Linked DNA regions of Acidithiobacillus ferrooxidans ATCC 23270. Each later gene encodes a partner of the first gene's protein in a complex. Links are inferred from orthologs where the notes say so. Each region holds a gene or a part of one and is shown on either strand. Other genes may lie near its edges. The genes, in order: pabB and AFE_RS14865.

Evidence for each region.
Region 2: the proteins of pabB (region 1) and AFE_RS14865 are in contact, whole or in part, in a solved structure (PDB 8RP0), measured with the Escherichia coli proteins. The link is inferred for Acidithiobacillus ferrooxidans ATCC 23270 from one-to-one orthologs.

What each region holds. Positions count from the first base shown.
Region 1 is NC_011761.1:509,261-517,028, forward strand. What follows is about bases 4,619-7,443. They hold pabB (aminodeoxychorismate synthase component I), read left to right. Parts: upstream 4,619-5,249; coding sequence 5,250-6,638; downstream 6,639-7,443. Other genes in these bases: AFE_RS02705 (TolC family outer membrane protein), read right to left, coding at 4,619-5,084; AFE_RS02715 (lysylphosphatidylglycerol synthase transmembrane domain-containing protein), read left to right, coding at 6,706-7,443. Outside these bases: AFE_RS02685 (AI-2E family transporter), read right to left, coding at 1-1,194; amrB (AmmeMemoRadiSam system protein B), read left to right, coding at 1,248-2,075; amrA (AmmeMemoRadiSam system protein A), read left to right, coding at 2,056-2,664; amrS (AmmeMemoRadiSam system radical SAM enzyme), read left to right, coding at 2,657-3,742; more of AFE_RS02705, read right to left, coding at 3,750-4,618; more of AFE_RS02715, read left to right, coding at 7,444-7,692. UniProt on the Escherichia coli protein: Part of a heterodimeric complex that catalyzes the two-step biosynthesis of 4-amino-4-deoxychorismate (ADC), a precursor of p-aminobenzoate (PABA) and tetrahydrofolate.
Region 2 is NC_011761.1:2,914,461-2,924,815, forward strand. The notes cover bases 4,576-7,574. They hold AFE_RS14865 (anthranilate synthase component II), read right to left. Parts: upstream 6,362-7,574; coding sequence 5,789-6,361; downstream 4,576-5,788. Other genes in these bases: trpC (indole-3-glycerol phosphate synthase TrpC), read right to left, coding at 4,576-4,772; trpD (anthranilate phosphoribosyltransferase), read right to left, coding at 4,776-5,792; trpE (anthranilate synthase component I), read right to left, coding at 6,345-7,574. Also shown: AFE_RS14820 (ABC transporter permease), read right to left, coding at 1-327; AFE_RS14825 (ATP-binding cassette domain-containing protein), read right to left, coding at 327-1,256; AFE_RS14830 (alpha/beta hydrolase), read right to left, coding at 1,237-1,965; AFE_RS14835 ((2Fe-2S) ferredoxin domain-containing protein), read right to left, coding at 1,965-2,282; coq7 (2-polyprenyl-3-methyl-6-methoxy-1,4-benzoquinone monooxygenase), read left to right, coding at 2,355-2,981; AFE_RS14845 (RrF2 family transcriptional regulator), read right to left, coding at 2,986-3,474; AFE_RS14850 (OsmC family protein), read right to left, coding at 3,485-3,910; more of trpC, read right to left, coding at 3,981-4,575; more of trpE, read right to left, coding at 7,575-7,862; AFE_RS14875 (phosphoglycolate phosphatase), read right to left, coding at 7,973-8,656; rpe (ribulose-phosphate 3-epimerase), read right to left, coding at 8,660-9,322; fba (class II fructose-bisphosphate aldolase), read right to left, coding at 9,387-10,355. UniProt on the Escherichia coli protein: Part of a heterodimeric complex that catalyzes the two-step biosynthesis of 4-amino-4-deoxychorismate (ADC), a precursor of p-aminobenzoate (PABA) and tetrahydrofolate.

The DNA.
Region 1 (7,768 bases):
GACGGCGGTAACCGGCAATGCAAGCAGCAGGCCACTGAAGCCGAAGAGTTCGCCGCCTGCCAGCACGGCAAAAATGACGGCGACCGGGTGCAGACCGATGCGGTCCCCCACCAGATAAGGGGTAAACACCATGCTTTCCAGTATCTGGCCGATGCCAAAGACGATCAACACCCCGAGAATGGGCAAGAATGCGCCGGTCTGCACGTACATGGCGAGGGTGGCCATGGCTATGCCGCTCACGACGCCCAGATAGGGCACAAAACTGAGCAGTCCCGCCACCAGGCCGACGAGGATGGCGGTTTTCAGGCCGACGATACTGAGGCCGATGGCGTAACTGGCGCCGAGAGCCAGCATCACCAGGAGTTGTCCGCGTAAGAAGGCCATGAGCATGGCGTCGGCGTCACCGGCCAGACGTCGGGAAAGCGGCAGATAGTGCGGTGGGATGAGTGCGGCAATACGGGCGATGAGGCGTGGCCAGTCGCGCAGCAGATAGAAGCCCAGCACTGGCACCAGAATGATGCTGAGCACACTGCTGATCAGGCTGGGACCGGAGCTCAATGCCATCTGGAGGCTGCGTCCCAGCCATCCCGCCAATTTCTGGGCATTGGCCGTAGCGTAATGGGTGAGGCTCTGACTGTCGAGCGGAATGCCGATCCGCGCGGAGAGTTGTGGGATGATCCGGGTTTGCAGGAGTTCCAGATACTGGCGCAGGTATTCCACGAAGAGCAAAGATTGATGGCGGATCACAGGGAGCAGGGCCATGGTGATCCCGGCCAGAACCAGAATGACGAGAACAAAAACCAGTGTGGTACCCCAGGTGCGATTGATCCGGTATCGTTGCAGGCGGGTCACCAGGGGGTTGCCGAGATAGGCGAGAATGCCGGCAATCAGAAAGGGGCTGAGAATGGGGGAAAGACGGTAGGCCAGCCAACCCAGCAGGATCAGGATGGCCAGCACAAAAAATCGTTGCATCGTTCGCGAGGCTCCCCGGCCCGAATCTGCTAATGGTCCGGCCAGAATACCCCAGTATGGTCGGGCTTCGCCATGGGTTAAGGCCGTCACTTTTCCGGTGCGGCCGCCCAACCCGGATGCTGCACGGACGATTGCGCGCAGCCACTCCCGATACTGGATTTCCCGACGAGCGCATGTTTCACTCTCCCGTAGCCAGGGCCCCTTGAAAAAACCTGTTCCCATCCAGATATATCCGGTATGCAGATATTGGCCGGATGGCGGCCGGGGGGTGTTCCGTGAAACTTGTCAGACCAGCAGCGGTGGCCGGTATGTTTTATCCTGGCGAGGCTGCCGTTTTGCGGACCGAGGTAGAGCGTTTGCTGGCCAGAGCTGAACAGGACGGTGAAGCGGCCAGTGCCCCATGGCCCAAGGCCATCATTGTCCCCCATGCGGGCTATATCTACTCGGGAGCGGTGGCCGCTTCCGGTTACGCCCTGCTGGCCAAGGGGCGTGGGCATATCCGCCGGGTGGTGCTTCTGGGGCCGGCACATCGTCTGCCATTTCGCGGTCTCGCCCTGCCGGGTGTTCAGGCCATGCAAACGCCGCTGGGTACTGTCGCGGTGGATCAGGCGGGGGTGGAGGCACTGGCCGGGTTGCCCGAGGTCCGGGAAATGCCAGCCGCGCACGCTCAGGAACATGCCCTGGAAGTACAATTGCCTTTCATCCAGGAGGTGCTGGGTGACGTCAGCGTCGTCCCGCTGGTGGTGGGAGATGCCCGTCCGGACGAAGTGGCACGGGTTCTGGAGAAGCTCTGGGGTGGCGAGGAGACGGTCATCGTGATCAGTTCCGACCTCTCTCACTATCATCCTTACGCTGAAGCCCGTGCCATAGACCACCATACGGTGGAGGAAATATTGCGCTTCGATCCCACGCCCATAGACCACGAGCAGGCTTGCGGCGCCACGCCCATCAACGGCCTTCTCCCGGTCGCCCGCAAGCACCACTTGCACCCGCGTCTGGTGGGTCTGTGTAACTCGGGTGATACCGCAGGGTCGCGTGATGCGGTGGTGGGCTATGCCGCAGTCGCTTTTTACGGAGAGAGCCATGACCACACAGGAAGGTGACGAAAAGACCGGCGGGATGCCGCCGGAAGCCGGGAAAACTCTGCTGCGTCTGGCTCGTGCCACCATTGCCGGGGCGTTGGGTTTGCCCGCCGAGTTTGCGGCTGTGCCGGACTGGGCGCAGCAGCCCGGTGCGACTTTCGTGACGCTCACTGGATCACAGGGTTTGCGGGGCTGCATCGGCAGCCTCCAAGCCCACCGGCCTATCGCTGAAGACCTGCGCGCCAACGCCCTGGCGGCAGCCTTCGAGGACCCGCGTTTTCCGCCGCTGGGTGTGTCGGAATGGTCACAGGTGCGAGTGGAAGTTTCATTACTTTCTTCGCTGCAAGCCATGCATTTTGACAGTGAGGAGAGTCTGTTGGCGCAGATTGAACCCCATCGGCATGGGTTGGTTCTCACTTATGGTGCGCGTCGTGGCACCTTCCTTCCCCAGGTGTGGGAACAGCTTCCCCAGCCACGGGAATTCCTGCGGGCGCTCAAACGCAAGGCTGGTTTGCCTGCGGATTTCTGGGCCGGAGAAATGGAAGTGTATTGGTATACAGTGGAAAAATGGAGTGAAGAGCAGACGCCAAAAGGGAAGGGCAATGGATAAGGAAACGATTATAACGCATCCGGGCCGCTACTGGCACAAACTTGCCGATGGACGCATTCAGTGTGACCTCTGTCCGCGCGACTGTCGTCTGCAGGAAGGGCAGCGCGGAGCCTGTTTCGTGCGGATGCGGGAAGGCAATACCATGGTCCTCACCACCTATGGCCGCTCCTCGGGTTTTTGTATCGACCCCATCGAGAAAAAACCCCTGAATCATTTTTACCCGGGCAGCAGTGTGCTCTCCTTCGGTACGGCGGGCTGCAACCTGGCCTGCAAATTCTGCCAGAACTGGGATATTTCCAAGTCCCGCGAGATGGACCGGCTCCAGGACCAGGCCAGCCCCGCGGGTATCGCGGCAACCGCCCGGTCGTTGGACGTCAAAAGTGTGGCCTTTACCTATAATGACCCGGTTATTTTTGCCGAATATGCCATGGATACGGCGGATGCCTGCCATGCCGTCGGCATCAAGACCGTTGCTGTTACCGCCGGTTATATCCATGCGCAGCCGCGGGCGGAGTTTTTCGCCAAAATGGATGCAACCAATGTCGACCTCAAGGCCTTTACCGACGAATTCTACTTCAAACTGACCGGAGCGCATCTGGCCCCGGTGCTGGAAACGCTGGAGTATATCGTCAAGGAAACCCGGACCTGGCTGGAGATTACCACGCTGCTTATTCCGGGCCACAACGACTCAGAGGCGGAAATTCGTGCAGCGGCGGAGTGGATGATGGGGCATCTGGGTCCCGACGTACCGCTGCATTTCTCCGCTTTCCATCCCGACTACCGGATGCCGGATGTGCCCGCCACACCGGCAGATACCCTGGTGCGGGCACGCCGCGTGGCCATGGAGACGGGTTTGCATTACGTCTATACCGGCAATGTGCATGATCAGGAGGGCGATACCACTTTTTGTCCCGGATGCGGGGCGGCATTGATCGTCCGCGACTGGTATCAGATATTGTCTTATCACCTGACCCCGGAGGGGCATTGCCCGCACTGCGGGCACCATATTGCCGGGCATTTCGAGGCCAAGCCGGGGAGTTTTGGGCGCAAACGCATTCCTTTGCGCATCGGGGCCTGACGGCTGACTACGGGTTTGCACCCTTGTCCAGCAAGGCATTTATGGCTTCCAGGTCCGCCATGTTGATCTGGCCGGATGCGGCCTTGAGCTGTATGCGCGCTATGATCTGGTTATAGAACGCCACATTGTAGTCCTGCTCGGCGCGGATGTAGTCCGTGGCGGTTTGCAGCAGGTCGATGATGGAGCGGGTACCTACCTCATAGCCCTTGCGCGTACCTTCCAGGGAAACCTTGGCCGAGGCGACGCTCTCCCGGGCGGCGTGCAGTTGGGCCACGCTGTCCTTCAGATTGAGGAAGGCGGTCTGGGTATTGAGCGTGACTTCGTCGCGGACATTGGCGACGTGATCAACACTGGCAATGGTCTGCGCCTGTGCCTGCTGTACGGAGGCAGAGGTGTGTCCGCCCTGATAGAAGGGTACGGATAGGTTGAGGCTCACACCGGCCTGATTGATGGCCATACCGGGAAAAGGACTACCCAGGGAGTGTTGTGCGATACCCTGAAGATCCACCACCGGCCAGCGCGCACGGCGGTTATATTCGACCTGATCCTGCGCGGTTTGTAACTGTGCCTCCGCCTGATGCATGAGCGGCTGGTCTTTGACGGCGCTCTGCACCCAACTGGTCATATCGTCGGGCTGAGGCCCCATGGCCACATAATGCCCCAGGTTGTCGAGCACGCCGATGGGATGATGGGTGAGCCGTTGCAGGCGGCGTTGGGCAATGGCGACCCCGTTGCGGGCCTTGATAAGATCGGCTTTGGCGGCATCAAGGCGGGCTTGTGCCTCCCGCACGGCAATGATATCTCCGGTGCCGATCTTCAGTGCGGCGTCCGTCTGTTTGTAAATGCTTTCGAACAGCGATTTCTGTTTTTCGGCAACGTAGTTCTGGGCTTGGGCCTCCAGTACGCCGAAGTAGGCCTGAGCCACCTGCAAAGCCAGTTGTTGCTCGGTATAGGTGAGCGCCGCTGCGCTGGCCTGAATTTTGGTATCGGCCTGCCTGAGCGCCGTCCATGCCTGACCATCAAAAACGGATTGGGTAATATTGACGCTGTAGCTGTCCGAGAGGTACGCGCGATTGATGGGTTCCGCACCAAAGCCGGTGATGTCGGCCGTGTTGAAGCCAACCCCAGCACCGGCACCCACATGAGGGAGCAGGGCGGAACGGGCCAGGGGCTTGTCCTGCATCTGAGCCGCCAGTTCGGCGCGAGCCTGCGCCAGGACGGGGTCGGTCCGGTACGCCTGCTGATAGGCCTCAACGAGGCTTTCCGCCCAGGCGGGCGTCGTTCCCAGAATCAATGTCACCATGAGAAGCGAAAGACGTGGGGATAGACGATCTGCGCGCATGGGAATGACCCTGTTATGACGGTAAGTCCACAAGATACTGACCGATCGGTCAGCCGTCAAGGGAGTATCCCGCGGTCATGCGCCTCGATGCCGCATCCGGGAATGGGCAAAATGGCGCTTCTCCCTTATGCTGACGCTCCCGTTTCGGTGGATTCCGCGCTGCTTATGCCTCACTCCGTTCTGACCCGATGTGCGGTGCCCTATCCCGAGGATGCCGCCACAGTGTTTGCGCCGCTGGCATCGATACCCTGGTCCTTCTTTCTGGATAGTAGTGCGACGGTGTCGCTGCAGGGGCGTTACAGCATGCTGGTGACGGCGCCGCGCCGGCGTCTGTGGCAAGAGGCGAAACAGCTTTGGGTTGCCGATGGGGATGGCCCCGCGCGGCGCTCGGCGCTTTCGCTCTGGGAGGCGTTGCGCGAGTCGGTGATAAGGCTCCCCGATGCCGCTTCTCTGCCCGCAGAGTTACCGTTTGCGGGCGGGGCGCTGGGTTACCTGGCCTACGATTTCGGGCTGGCGGGGCAGGGTATTCCGCCGCCTCCCGCACAGTCTCTTCCTGAAGCAGCCTTCGGTATTTACGATACAGCGCTGCTGGTCGACCATCATGGGCGTAAGGCTTGGCTTTGTGCGCCCGAAGACCGGATGGTGCAGGCACTCGCGGAGTGGCAGCCACGCCTGGCTTGCGGGAAGGTATACCCCCACGATCCGTCTTTCCAGGCGCGAGGGCCGGTACGGCCGCTCTGGAGTCGCAGCGAATATGCCGCAGCTTTTGCCCGGGTGCACGCCTATATCCAGGCCGGCGACTGCTATCAGGTGAATCTGGCTCAACCCTTTGTAGCCCCATACGCAGGTTCGCCATGGTCGCTTTACCAGCGTCTGCGAACGGTCAATCCGGCACCTTTTTCTGCATATTTGTCCATGCCGCAGGGCGCGGTGCTGAGTTTTTCCCCGGAACGGCTGCTGCAGGTTCAAAAAGATCGTTTGCAGGTCCGGCCCATCAAAGGGACGCGCCCGCGTCTGAAGGATCGGCAGGAAGACCAACAGATGGCGCAGGCACTTTTGGCCAGCCCCAAGGATCGTGCCGAAAACGTGATGATTGTCGATCTGCTGCGCAACGATCTGGGGCGGGTGGCAGCGACCGGCTCGGTGCAGGTGCCGCAACTTTGCGCGCTCGAATCTTACGCCGAGGTTCATCATCTGGTCAGTGTGGTAGAGGCGCGGTTGGCGTCGGGGCAGGATGCCTTGAGTGCGCTGAAGGCCTGCTTTCCGGGGGGGTCCATTACCGGGGCTCCCAAACGCCGGGCCATGGAAATCATCGCCGAACTGGAGGCGGGAGCCCGTGGCCTGTATTGCGGGAGTGTTGGTTATCTGGATCAGCGCGGCAGCCTGGATATGAATATCGCCATTCGCAGTATGACGGCTGTCCGGGGGGAATTACGCTTCTGGGCGGGAGGCGGCATCGTCGCAGATTCTGATCCGGACGCGGAGTATCAAGAGACACTGGATAAGGTGGCTGTATTTCATCGCGAGCTTGCCGCATTGGCAGGAGAGGGATGAGGATGTTTGTCATAGTGGCCCCATCTGGCATAGAGTCGCTCCCAGCCTTGACTGCAAAAAACTGAACATGTCCAAAGAAAACAAAAAGCATCATACCCATTGGCAACTATTGCTGCAGATCGTCTTTACGGTCGGCATCCTGTTTTGGCTCCTGCACAACACCAACTGGCAGGAACTGGGTCAGCGCTTTGCGGATATGCGCCCGCTCTGGTTCGTGGCGGCCGTGTTGTCCTACGCCATGAATCTGTCGGTGTCCGCCATACGCTGGCGCATCATTCTCATGGCGTTGGAGCGCTCCGCACCCATGCTCTGGTTGCTGCGGCTGAACTGGGTGGGTGCCTATTTCAATCAGATACTGCCGGGGTCCGTGTCCGGTGACGTGATCCGCGCCTGGTACACCCGCCACCAGACCCACTCCCTGCCGCTGGCGCTGGCCGCGGTATTCGGAGACCGCTTCATGGGTTTGGGGGCGCTGATTGCCATCGCCGCCGTCGCCTTTGTGCTGGGCGGTGAGCGGGTGGGATTGCTGCCGCAGATGGGTTGGACGATCGGGATTCTGGTCATTGCTTACGTCCTGATTGTATTTTTGATTCTGAGCCCATTGCTCAACTTTCTGGAAAAGTTTGCGGGTAAACTGGGCGAAAAGCTGCACGACATTCGTCTCGGCATGGGCGCGCTGCTGCGTCATCGCCTGGCCCTCTCCGGAACCATTGTACTCTCCTTTGTGGTGCAATTTTTTTCGATCCTGACCTTCTGGCTGCTCGCCCGTGCCCTGGGCGAAGCCCCCGACCCCGTGGCGGTCTGGGTGGTCTGGCCGGTGATCAGCCTTTTTCTGGCCTTACCCATCTCTTTTGCGGGCTGGGGGCTGCGTGAGGGGCTGATGGTGTTTTATCTGTCTTATCTGCACATGGGGCATGATCAGGCCCTGGCGCTCTCACTTTTGCTGGGCTTCACCGTCGTGCTGACCAGCCTGCCGGGTGCGCTGCTCTGGATCGGGCTGCACCGCCACCATCAGGCTCCGCCAGATTTGAAAATGCCGCCCGCCTCGCGTTAAACTGCGCCTCTTGCTGGCGTAGCTCAGTCGGTAGAGCTACTGATTTGTAATCAGTGGGTCGGGGGTTCGATTCCTC
Region 2 (10,355 bases), 2.4 Mb from region 1 along the record:
GATGTCGCTGACCCGCAAGGGGGTAGCCAGCATCGCTGCGTAGGTGTGCTGGGCGCTCATCCGGGTAAAGGCCGAGTACAGACCCTCGAAGCTGGCGGTGTTCATCACGCTGCTGGCGACGATGCCCGAGGCGATGAAGGTGATATAGGGCATTCCGTCCATCTGCCCGACGAAGTGCCCCAGGCCGTAACCCAGCGCCAGCAGATAAAGGAGCGGGTCACCGAAGTTGCCGAGCAGGCTCGGCACCAGCAACTTGCGCCAGACACCGAAGTTGCGCTGCAGTACGGCCAGCGCCCCGGCCCCCGGCAAGGCGTCACGTATCGGCATTATTCGGTTTCCTCCCGCAGATCGCGTCCCGTCAGGCGCAGGAACACATCCTCCAGGCTGGCGGGACGCTGTATCCAGCGATAGGCCGGATCATCGCCAAAGTGCGTCAGCAGCGGGGTCAGATTCGTCCCGTAGCAAATCAGGGTGTCGCCCACGCGCTCACTGAAGCTCACCCACTGGCGATGCAGATCCTGCGGGTCCGGCAGATCACCATCCACCCGGCGCAATTCGACGACACCCCCGGGGATATGGGTGGCGATCAAGCCACGTGGACTGTCTTCCGCCAGAATCCGGCCATGATCGATGATCCCGACCCGATCCGCCAGACGTTCCGCTTCGTCCATATAATGCGTGGTCAGCAACAGGGTGGTGCCCTGTCGCCGCAATTCGCGCAGACGCTGCCAGATGAGATGACGGGCCTGAGGGTCGAGTCCCGTGGTGGGCTCGTCCAGCAGCAACAACTTGGGGGCGTTGATCAGAGCGCGGGCGATGGTCAGGCGGCGCTGCATACCACCGGACAGGGCATGAATCGGCTGAGTGGCGTAGCCGCTGAGGGCCATGAACTCCAGTAACTCGGCGCTGCGCTGGCGGATCAGCGCTTTCGGCAGGCCGAAGTAGCGGCCGTAGGTCCAGAGGTTTTCCTGTACGGTAAAATCGGGGTCCAGGTTATCCGTCTGGGGCACCACCCCCATGCCCGTCCGCGCCGTGCGTCCCATTTCTGCGAGCGTCCGGCCATCGATACGAACCTCTCCGCCATCGGTTGGCGTCAGCCCCTGGATCGCCCGTACCGTAGTGCTTTTACCCGCCCCGTTGGGGCCGACCAGGGCGAAGCATTCCCCGGCGGCGACGGCGAGGTCTACCCCGCGCAGCACCTCGCGCCCGCCATAACGCTTATGCAGCGCCCGTAGTTCAAGAAAAGCTGGATTCACGACAGGGGCTGCTGACTCCCATCTCGCTTACTTCTTCACTGAGGGACGCCAACAGTGCCCCTTGCAGCGCATTGAGCTGACCATGAAAGAAGTGGTCTGCGGGAAGCAAAATTTGCCTGGGCCGGACGGGCAGTGTATCAACCCAGTTTTCTACGCTCGTGGCGGGTACCAGTTCGTCCAGTTCGCCCTGAATCAGGGTCCACGGGCAGGAAGGTGCTGGCAGCACCGTGAAATCAAAGAGATTGACGGGCGGGGCGACGGTCAGAAGACGGCTGATACGTGGATGGCGGTGCACGCTGCGGTAGGCCACATACGCTCCGAAGGAAAATCCGGCGAGCCAGATATCGAAGCCGGGGCGGCGCTCCTGCACCCAGTCGAGCACCGCCAGGCAATCCTCGGTTTCACCACGGCCATCATCATAGACGCCCGTACTCCCGCCCACCCCGCGAAAATTGAAGCGCAACGACGGGACGCCCAGCTGATTGCAGGTTTTGCTGAGATAATACACGACCTTGTTGTTCAAGGTACCGCCGTAAAGGGGGTGCGGATGGAGAATGACCGCCACCGCACCGCGTGTCTCTTTGTCGGGGCAAGCTGTGACACCCTCCAGATCACCCGCGGGACCCGGAATGATGACCCGCTCGCCCACACATTCCGGGCTAGCGAGTTCACCACCATCATAGAGATGACTTCGATCGATGGGCAGCATCAGATCCGCAACCGTTCGACGGGTACGCCGTCGCGCAGGTGAGACTCGACGATCTCGCGAATATCGTCGGCATCCACGTAGGTGTACCAGACGGCATCCGGGTAGACTACGGCAATCGGGCCCTCATCACAGCGCCCCAGACAGCCGCAGCGGTTGACGCGCACCTGTTTTTCACCGTGAATGCCGAGCGCTTTGGCGTGCTGCTTCGCCGCATGAAACACCTCTTCGGCGATGCCGCTGTTATTGCAGGCGCGCTCGCCGTTCTCGCGCTGATTCAGGCAAACGAACAGATGCCGTTGATAAAAAGCACCATCCATAAGCGTTGACCCTCTATCCATAGAAGGACATCATACCCTAATTAATCCTTACTGACAGCGTGCGGAGGTGTCATGTTCAGCGATCAAGTCATTGCCAATATCGATAACGCCTTGCGTACCCTGACCGGACAGCAGGTGGGCAGTGATCGACCCTATCCGGCCAGGGATATTCCCGATACCCTCCTGCGCCCCTGGGAGCGACAACGGGCCGGACGCATGATGCGGGTAAACCACGCGGGCGAGATCATGGCGCAGGCACTCTATACCGGCCAGGCAACCGGCACCGATGACCCTGAATTACAGGTGCAACTGCAGCGAGCGCGCACCGAGGAAGAAGACCATCTGCGCTGGTGTGAAGCCCGCCTGCGGGAGTTGGACAGCCGCCCGAGCTTGCTTGCTCCGCTCTGGTACGGTGCGGGCTGGAGCATGGGTTTTCTCGCCGCCCGGCGTGGCCGCGCCAGCAATCTTGGCCTGGTCGTTGCGGTAGAAAACCAGGTGGAAGAACATCTCAACAGCCATCTGGATGAACTCTCTGCCGACGATGGCCGCAGTCGCGCCATCGTGGCGCAGATGCGCGATGACGAAGTCGGGCATGCTGCAAAAGCGGAAGAAATGGGCGCGGAAAAACTCCCCATGCCCATCCGCCTGGCGATGGGGGTTTTTTCGAAGGTTCTGACGCGGGGGGCGCTATGGATCTGATGGCTCAGGAAAAACCATTGCCGGATGTCGGCGCCGGGCGGATATGCAGTTGGGCCCCACCCGCCAAGTGGATGCGATAACGACCGGCCATTACGGCCTCGGCCATGCTGGCGATGGTCTGCCTGCCGAGCAGGTCGATTACCTCCGCCTTGAGCGGCTTCCACTGGGTATGCACGGGGCAGGCGGTTTCATCCGCGCAGGCCTTGAGGCCGAGTACGCAGCCCTGACCAAACGGCTGTCCTTCCACGATCTCGATGATGTCGAGGATGTTCATCTGTCCTGCTCCGGGGCGCAGGACAAAGCCGCCGCCGCGGCCCTTGAAGGAATCGAGCACCCCGCGCTTGGCCAGATCCTGCAGGATCTTCGCCAGATACTGGGCGGGGACGTGTAGATAATCGGATATGTCCCGACTCAGCACCGGCTCCCCGGATGGCTGTGCCGCGAGGTAGATCAGGGCCTGTAAGGCGTATTCGCTGGTTTTACTCAGTAGCATGGAGGCATCCTCAGCATTCTTCTCGAATCTCATAGTCATGGGTGATCGCCGCAGTTTTACCCAACATGATGCTGGCCGAGCAATATTTTTCTGCGGATAGGCCGATGGCGTGACTTACCCGCTTGGGATCGAGCGCCTTGCCGGATACCACAAAATGCAGATGAATCCCGGTGAACACCTTCGGGTCCTGCTCCGCCCGCTGGGCCGCCAGCTCCACCACACAGCTGCGGATATCCTGCCTGGACTTCTGAAGAATCATCACCACATCGATACTGGAGCATCCGCCCAGGCCCATCAGCAGGAGCTCCATGGGGCGCGGGCCGAGATTACGTCCGCCGATCTCGGCGGCGCCATCCATGACCAGGGCGTGACCGCTGTCGGCATCGGCGACGAAGCTCATCTGCCCGGGACCCATCCATTGTACGCGTGCTTCCACTCTTTGCTCCCTATTCCCGGAAACTACCGATTCCCATTTAATGACAATCAACTAGCCGTGTAAACTGCGTTTAGTCAAAAAACAGGTGTTGCAGGGCGTCTCCCGGCTGGGCGGTGCGCATAAATGCCTCGCCCACGAGAAAGGCACCGACTCCCGCGGCGCGCAGGGTGGCCACCTCCTCCCGGCTGCGGATGCCGCTTTCGGTGACGACGATCCGCTCTCGGGGAATCTCGGGGAGCAGTTTCAGCGTGGTTTCAATTTCGGTGACAAAACGCCGCAGATCCCGGTTATTGATGCCGATCAGTGGGGTACGCAATTTTAGTGCGCGCTGTAACTCGGCTGCATCATGCACCTCCACCAGCACCGCCAGATCCAGGCTCTGCGCCGTTGCCTCCAGACTCTGCAGCTCGGCATCGCTCAGGGCCGCAACGATGAGCAGGATGGCGTCGGCCCCAATGGCCCGTGCTTCCCAGACCTGATAGGGATCGATGCAGAAATCCTTGCGTAGCACGGGCAGTGGGCAGGCCTCACGGGCGGCGGCGAGATAGAGGTCGGCGCCCTGAAAATAGTGTTCATCGGTCAGAACCGACAGGCAGGCTGCGCCATGGGCGGCGTAGTCTTGGGCAATGGTCACCGGATTGAAGTCTTCGCGGATTACCCCCGCCGACGGCGATGCCTTTTTGATTTCGGCGATCACTGCGGGCTGTCCCTGGGCCATTCTGGCGCGAACGGCGCCGACGAAGTTGCGCGGCGGTGCCGTCAGGGCCACTGCCGCCTGCAGCTCCGCAAGGCCCAGACGGGTTTGGCGCTCCACCAGCTCCTCCCGCTTATGGGCAATGATTTCCTGAAGTATGTCGGTCATGTCTTATCCCTGTGAAGTCCTGCCCAACAAAGCCTGCCACTTATCCCAGGCGGCGCCGGATTTGAGCACAGCCCGGGCGACCACCACGCCCACCGCCATATCGGGGACCACGTCCGCCGCATAGAGGGCGGCCCCGGCATTGAGCAGAACTACGTCACGACGCGGGCCGGGGCGATTCTGCAATACTTCTTCCGCCGCCGCCAGAGCGGCCGCCACGCTGTCGATTTGCAGGGTCGCCAGCGGTGCTGATGACAGCCCGAAGTCCTCCGGCTGAATCCGGCTGCGACTGATCATCCCGTCCTTTAACTCCGCTATGTCTGATGGCCCGGACAGGCTGATCTCATCCAGGCCATCGTGCCCATGTACCACCAGCACATGGCGTGATCCCAGTTCCCGGGCGGCTTCGGCCATGGGAATCAGCCAGCGCTCGGCATAAACGCCGAGTACCTGATGCGGCGCCCCCGCCGGGTTGCTCAGTGGTCCCATGAGGTTGAACAACGAACGGATGGCGAGCTCCTTGCGCGGACCAACGGCATAACGCATGGCGCCATGGTGCGCCGGCGCGAATAGAAAACCGATACCGATGCGCTCGATACTGTCGGCGACTTCTGCGGGGCTCATGTCCATGCGCAGACCCGCGGCTTCCAGCACGTCAGCGCTGCCGCTGCGGCTGACCATGGAACGGTTGCCGTGTTTGGCCACCCGCGCCCCGCCGGCCGCCGCCACCACCGCAGACACCGTCGATATGTTGAAGGTGCTCAGTGCGTCACCGCCGGTACCGCAGGTATCCAGCAGGTGATCGGTAGAGACTTCTACCCGCGTCATACAGGCGCGCAAAGCCTGGGTGGCGCCCACCAGTTCCTCGACCCGCTGCCCCTTCATGCGGAGTCCCATGAGCAGAGCACCGATCTGCGCGGGAGTCCATGCTCCGGCCATGATAGCGGCGAAGACCGTTTCCGTCTCTTTGCGCGACAAGTCCTGCCCCGCCACGATTTGCTCCAGTATGTCCCGGACGATCATCGCGCGCCCCCTTGCAGAAAGTGTTGCAGCAAGGTCTTGCCATGTTCGCTGAGAATGGACTCGGGGTGAAACTGCACGCCCTCCACATCCAGGGTACGGTGGCGCAAGCCCATGATTTCTCCTGCCGCGGTCCAGGCCGTCACCTCCAGCGTATCCGGCAGAGAGGCGCGCTCGACGATCAGGGAGTGATAACGGGTGGCGGCAAAAGGGTCGGGTAAGTCGCGGAAGAGTCCTTTGCCGTCATGGAAAATGGGTGAGGTCTTGCCATGCATCACTTTGTCGGCACGGACGACTTTGCCGCCGAAAGCCTGACCGATGGCCTGATGCCCGAGACAAACGCCGAGCAGCGGGATTTTTCCGGCGAAATGACGAATGACCTCCAGAGAAATGCCCGCTTCGTTGGGCGTACAGGGGCCGGGCGAAATGCAGATGCGGCTGGGAGCCAGTTGTTCGATAGCCGCCACGTCGATGGAATCATTGCGCTCGACCCGCACTTCCGCCCCCAGTTCGCCGAAGTATTGCACCAGGTTGTAGGTGAAGCTGTCGTAGTTATCAATCATGAGCAGCATGATCTGCCCTCCCTTCGGGGTCGAGGCCGTTTTCGGCCAGTGCTACGGCGCGGAACATGGCACGGCGTTTGTTCATGGTTTCTTCCCACTCCGCCGCGGGTTCCGAGTCGGCGACAATGCCGCCGCCCGCCTGGATATGCAGCATGCCATCCTTGATGACCGCGGTGCGAATGGCGATGCAGGTGTCCATATTGCCATTCCAGCCCCAGTAGCCCACCGCTCCGGCATAGACGCCGCGCGCTACCGGCTCCACCTCGCGGATGATTTCCATGGCGCGAATCTTGGGCGCACCGGAAACCGTCCCGGCCGGAAAGGTCGCTCGCAAAGCATCCATGGCGTCCAGTTCCGGGCGCAATCGTCCTGTTACCTGCGAGACGATGTGCATGACATGGGAGTAGCGTTCGATACCGAACGAATCGGTCAACCGCACCGAACCGGTGTCGGCGATACGCCCCACATCGTTGCGCGCCAGGTCGATGAGCATGAGGTGTTCGGCGCGCTCCTTGGGGTCGGCGAGAAGCTCCTGCTCCAGCGCCTCATCTTCGGCGGGAGTCTTGCCGCGCGGACGGGTGCCGGCGATGGGGCGCACCGTGACCTGATCCTCTTCGACGCGCACCAGTATCTCCGGCGAGGAGCCCACCAGATGGGTATCACCCAGGTCCACATAAAACATGTAGGGAGAAGGGTTGATGCCACGCAGGGCGCGATAGAGATCCAGCGGGTGCGCGGTCAGCGGAGTGGACAGGCGTTGGGAGGGCACCACCTGCATGACGTCGCCAGCGCCGATATATGCCTTGATGGTGCGCACCGCCGCCATATACCCCTCACGACTGAAGCTGGCGGTGAAATCTTCCTCGCGGACGTGTCGGGTGCTCACCGGCGGTGAGGATGGCGGTACCGACTCGCGCAGCCGCTGCTGGAGCTCCCGCAGGCGGGCGGCGCCACGCTCCCAGGCTTCGGGTTGGGCGGGGTCGGCATGCACCAGCAGGCGGAGGGTCCCGCGCAGGTTATCGAAGATCAGCAGTTCGTCGGCCACCAGCAATTGTATTTCCGGCAACCCCAGCGGGTCGGGCAAGGGCGTGCTGCGGGCGAGGCGGGGTTCGATGCTGCGGACGATGTCGTAGCCGAAATAGCCCACCAAGCCACCGCTGAAGCGCTCATCGGCATTTTCCAGTGGTGCCACACGGAAGCGTCTGCGGAAGACGCTGATCCATTCCAGGGGGTCCGCCGGGGTCGCTCGCTCGGTCTCGACGCCATCCACATGAACAGTGACAACACCCTGGGTGACTCGCAATATCTGCTGTGCCGGAAGACCGATGATGGAATAACGGCCCCATTTCTCGCCGCCCTGCACAGACTCCAGCAGGTAGGCATAGGGACCATCGACCAGCTTGAGATAGGCCGACAAGGGAGTATCGAGGTCGGCGATGACCTCACGGGAAAGGGGTATACGGTTGTAGCCCTGGCGCGCCAAAGCCTCAAAGGTTGCTTTTGGAATCACGGATCACCTCGTTAGAGCGATAGATAAGGAAGTCACTGCCTTTCAGCAGCAACGCCATCGTCTCTCCCACCGCAGTGTTTTCCGCATGGTGCTTCTGACCCCTCGCAACGCTACGCCAGAATATCCAATAATTCGCTCATGTTGTCCAGCACCGCATCGGGCTCCAGGCAATGGACGGGCTCATCGCCGTTATAACCGTAGGTCACGCAGGCAACGGGCATACCCGCCGCCCGCGCCGCCTCAGCGTCGTTACGTGAATCGCCGACCAGCAGGCAGTTCTCCACCGGCTGATGAAAGTGTTCAGCCGTATGGGTCAGGGGTAACGGGTCGGGCTTTTTCCGTGGCAGGCTGTCGCCCGACAAGATCAGGCCGAAAAAATCGTAGAGGTCCAGTCGCTGGAGCAGCGGCACGGTGAAGGCGGCGGTCTTGTTGGTGATACATACCAGTTCCCGGCCCTGAGCCTGCAAGGTCTCCAGCGTTCTGCGCACGCCCGGGTAGATCACGCTATGATCCAGCAGATGCTCTCCGTAGTACTTGCTGAAATCGACCATGGCCGCATCCAGTTCCACTTCGCTGGGATCGCTGTGGATCGCCAGCGCGCGACGCATCAGTTCACGGACACCGTTACCGATGAAGCCACGAATGACCGGCATTTCGGCGGGCGCACGCCCGAGTTTTTGCAGCACATGGTTGGCCGCGCCAGCCAGGTCCGGCGCGGTATCTACCAGCGTGCCATCCAGATCGAGCAGGACGACGCGCGCGGTAAACCGCGTGCCGGCATTCAGCGTTGCCATGATTCAGCCCGCCAGGGCTTTGCGGAAAGCGGCAATGGTCGCGGCGTAGTCGGGGGTGTTATAGATGGCGCTGCCCGCCACGAAGACATCGGCGCCGGCATCGGCGACCCGCCGCACATTGTCCACCTTGACGCCACCATCCACTTCCAGTTCGATAGCCTTGCCGGTCGCCTCGATGCGCTTGCGGATCGCCTCGATCTTGCGCAGGGTGTACTCGATAAAGCTCTGCCCGCCGAAACCGGGGTTGACGCTCATCACCAGCACCAGGTCAAGACTCTCCAGGACATAGTCCAGCACATCGAGGGGCGTGGAAGGATTGAGGGAAACGCCAGCCTTACAGCCCAGGCTGTGGATCAACTGAATAGTACGGTCCAGATGGATCGTCGCTTCGGGATGCACGGTAATGATATCGGCGCCGGCCTTGGCGAAATCGGGAATGATGCTGTCCACCGGTGAGATCATGAGGTGGACATCCAGCGGCTTTTGGGTGTGGGGCTTGATGGCGGCCGCCACCAGCGGTCCGATGGTCAGATTGGGGACGAAATGGTTGTCCATGACGTCGATATGGATATAGTCGGCACCCGCCTCATCGACGGCGCGCACTTCCTCACCCAGACGGGCAAAATCCGCCGAAAGGATGGAGGGGGAAATCTTGAACTGGGTCATTTTGCCTCCAAAACAGGGCGAGAGCGCCATGCGCCCTCGCCAGTCGACCGGTAGGTAGCGTTATTTAGACGCCGGTGACGCGGGGGTCGAGTTCACCCTTGCTGTAACGCCTGAACATGGTATCCAGCGGGATGGCCTTGATCTTGCTGGCCTGCCCGGCGCTACCGAAGGCCTCATAACGCTGACGGCAGATATCGCGCATGGCATCGAGGGAGGCGGTCAGGAACTTGCGAGGATCAAAGTTCTTGGGATTTTTGGCCAGACTCTGACGCACCGCGCCGGTTGCCGCCAGACGCAGATCGGTATCGATATTGACCTTGCGCACGCCGTACTTGATGCCTTCCTGAATTTCCTCTACCGGCACACCGTAGGTTTCGCCGATGTCGCCACCGAATTCGTGGATGATCTTCAGCCAGTCCTGCGGCACCGAGCTGGAGCCATGCATGACCAGATGGGTATCCGGGATGCGGGCGTGAATTTCCTTGATCCGGTCGATACGCAGGACCTTGCCGGTCGGCGGCCGGGTGAACTTGTAAGCGCCGTGGCTGGTGCCGATGGCGATCGCCAGGGCGTCCACTTTGGTGGCTTTCACGAATCGGGCCGCTTCTTCGGGATCGGTCAGCATCTGGTCATGGCTCAGACAGCCCTCGGCACCGACACCGTCCTCTTCGCCCGCCATGCCGGTTTCCAGGGAGCCGAGGCAGCCCAGTTCGCCCTCGACGGTCACACCGACGGCGTGGGACATCTCCACGACCCTGCCGGTCACAGTGGCGTTGTAATCATAGCTGGCGGGGGTCTTGGCGTCCTCCAGCAGAGAACCGTCCATCATCACGCTGGAGAAGCCGGAGCGGATGGCCTGGATGCAAACCGCCGGGCTCGCGCCGTGATCCTGATGCAGGACGACGGGGATGTCGGGATACTCTTCGATGGCGGCCAGAATCAGATGGCGCAGAAAGGGTTCGCCGGCATACTTGCGGGCGCCGGCAGACGCCTGAAGGATGACCGGCGCGTCGGCGGCAGCTGCCGCTTCCAT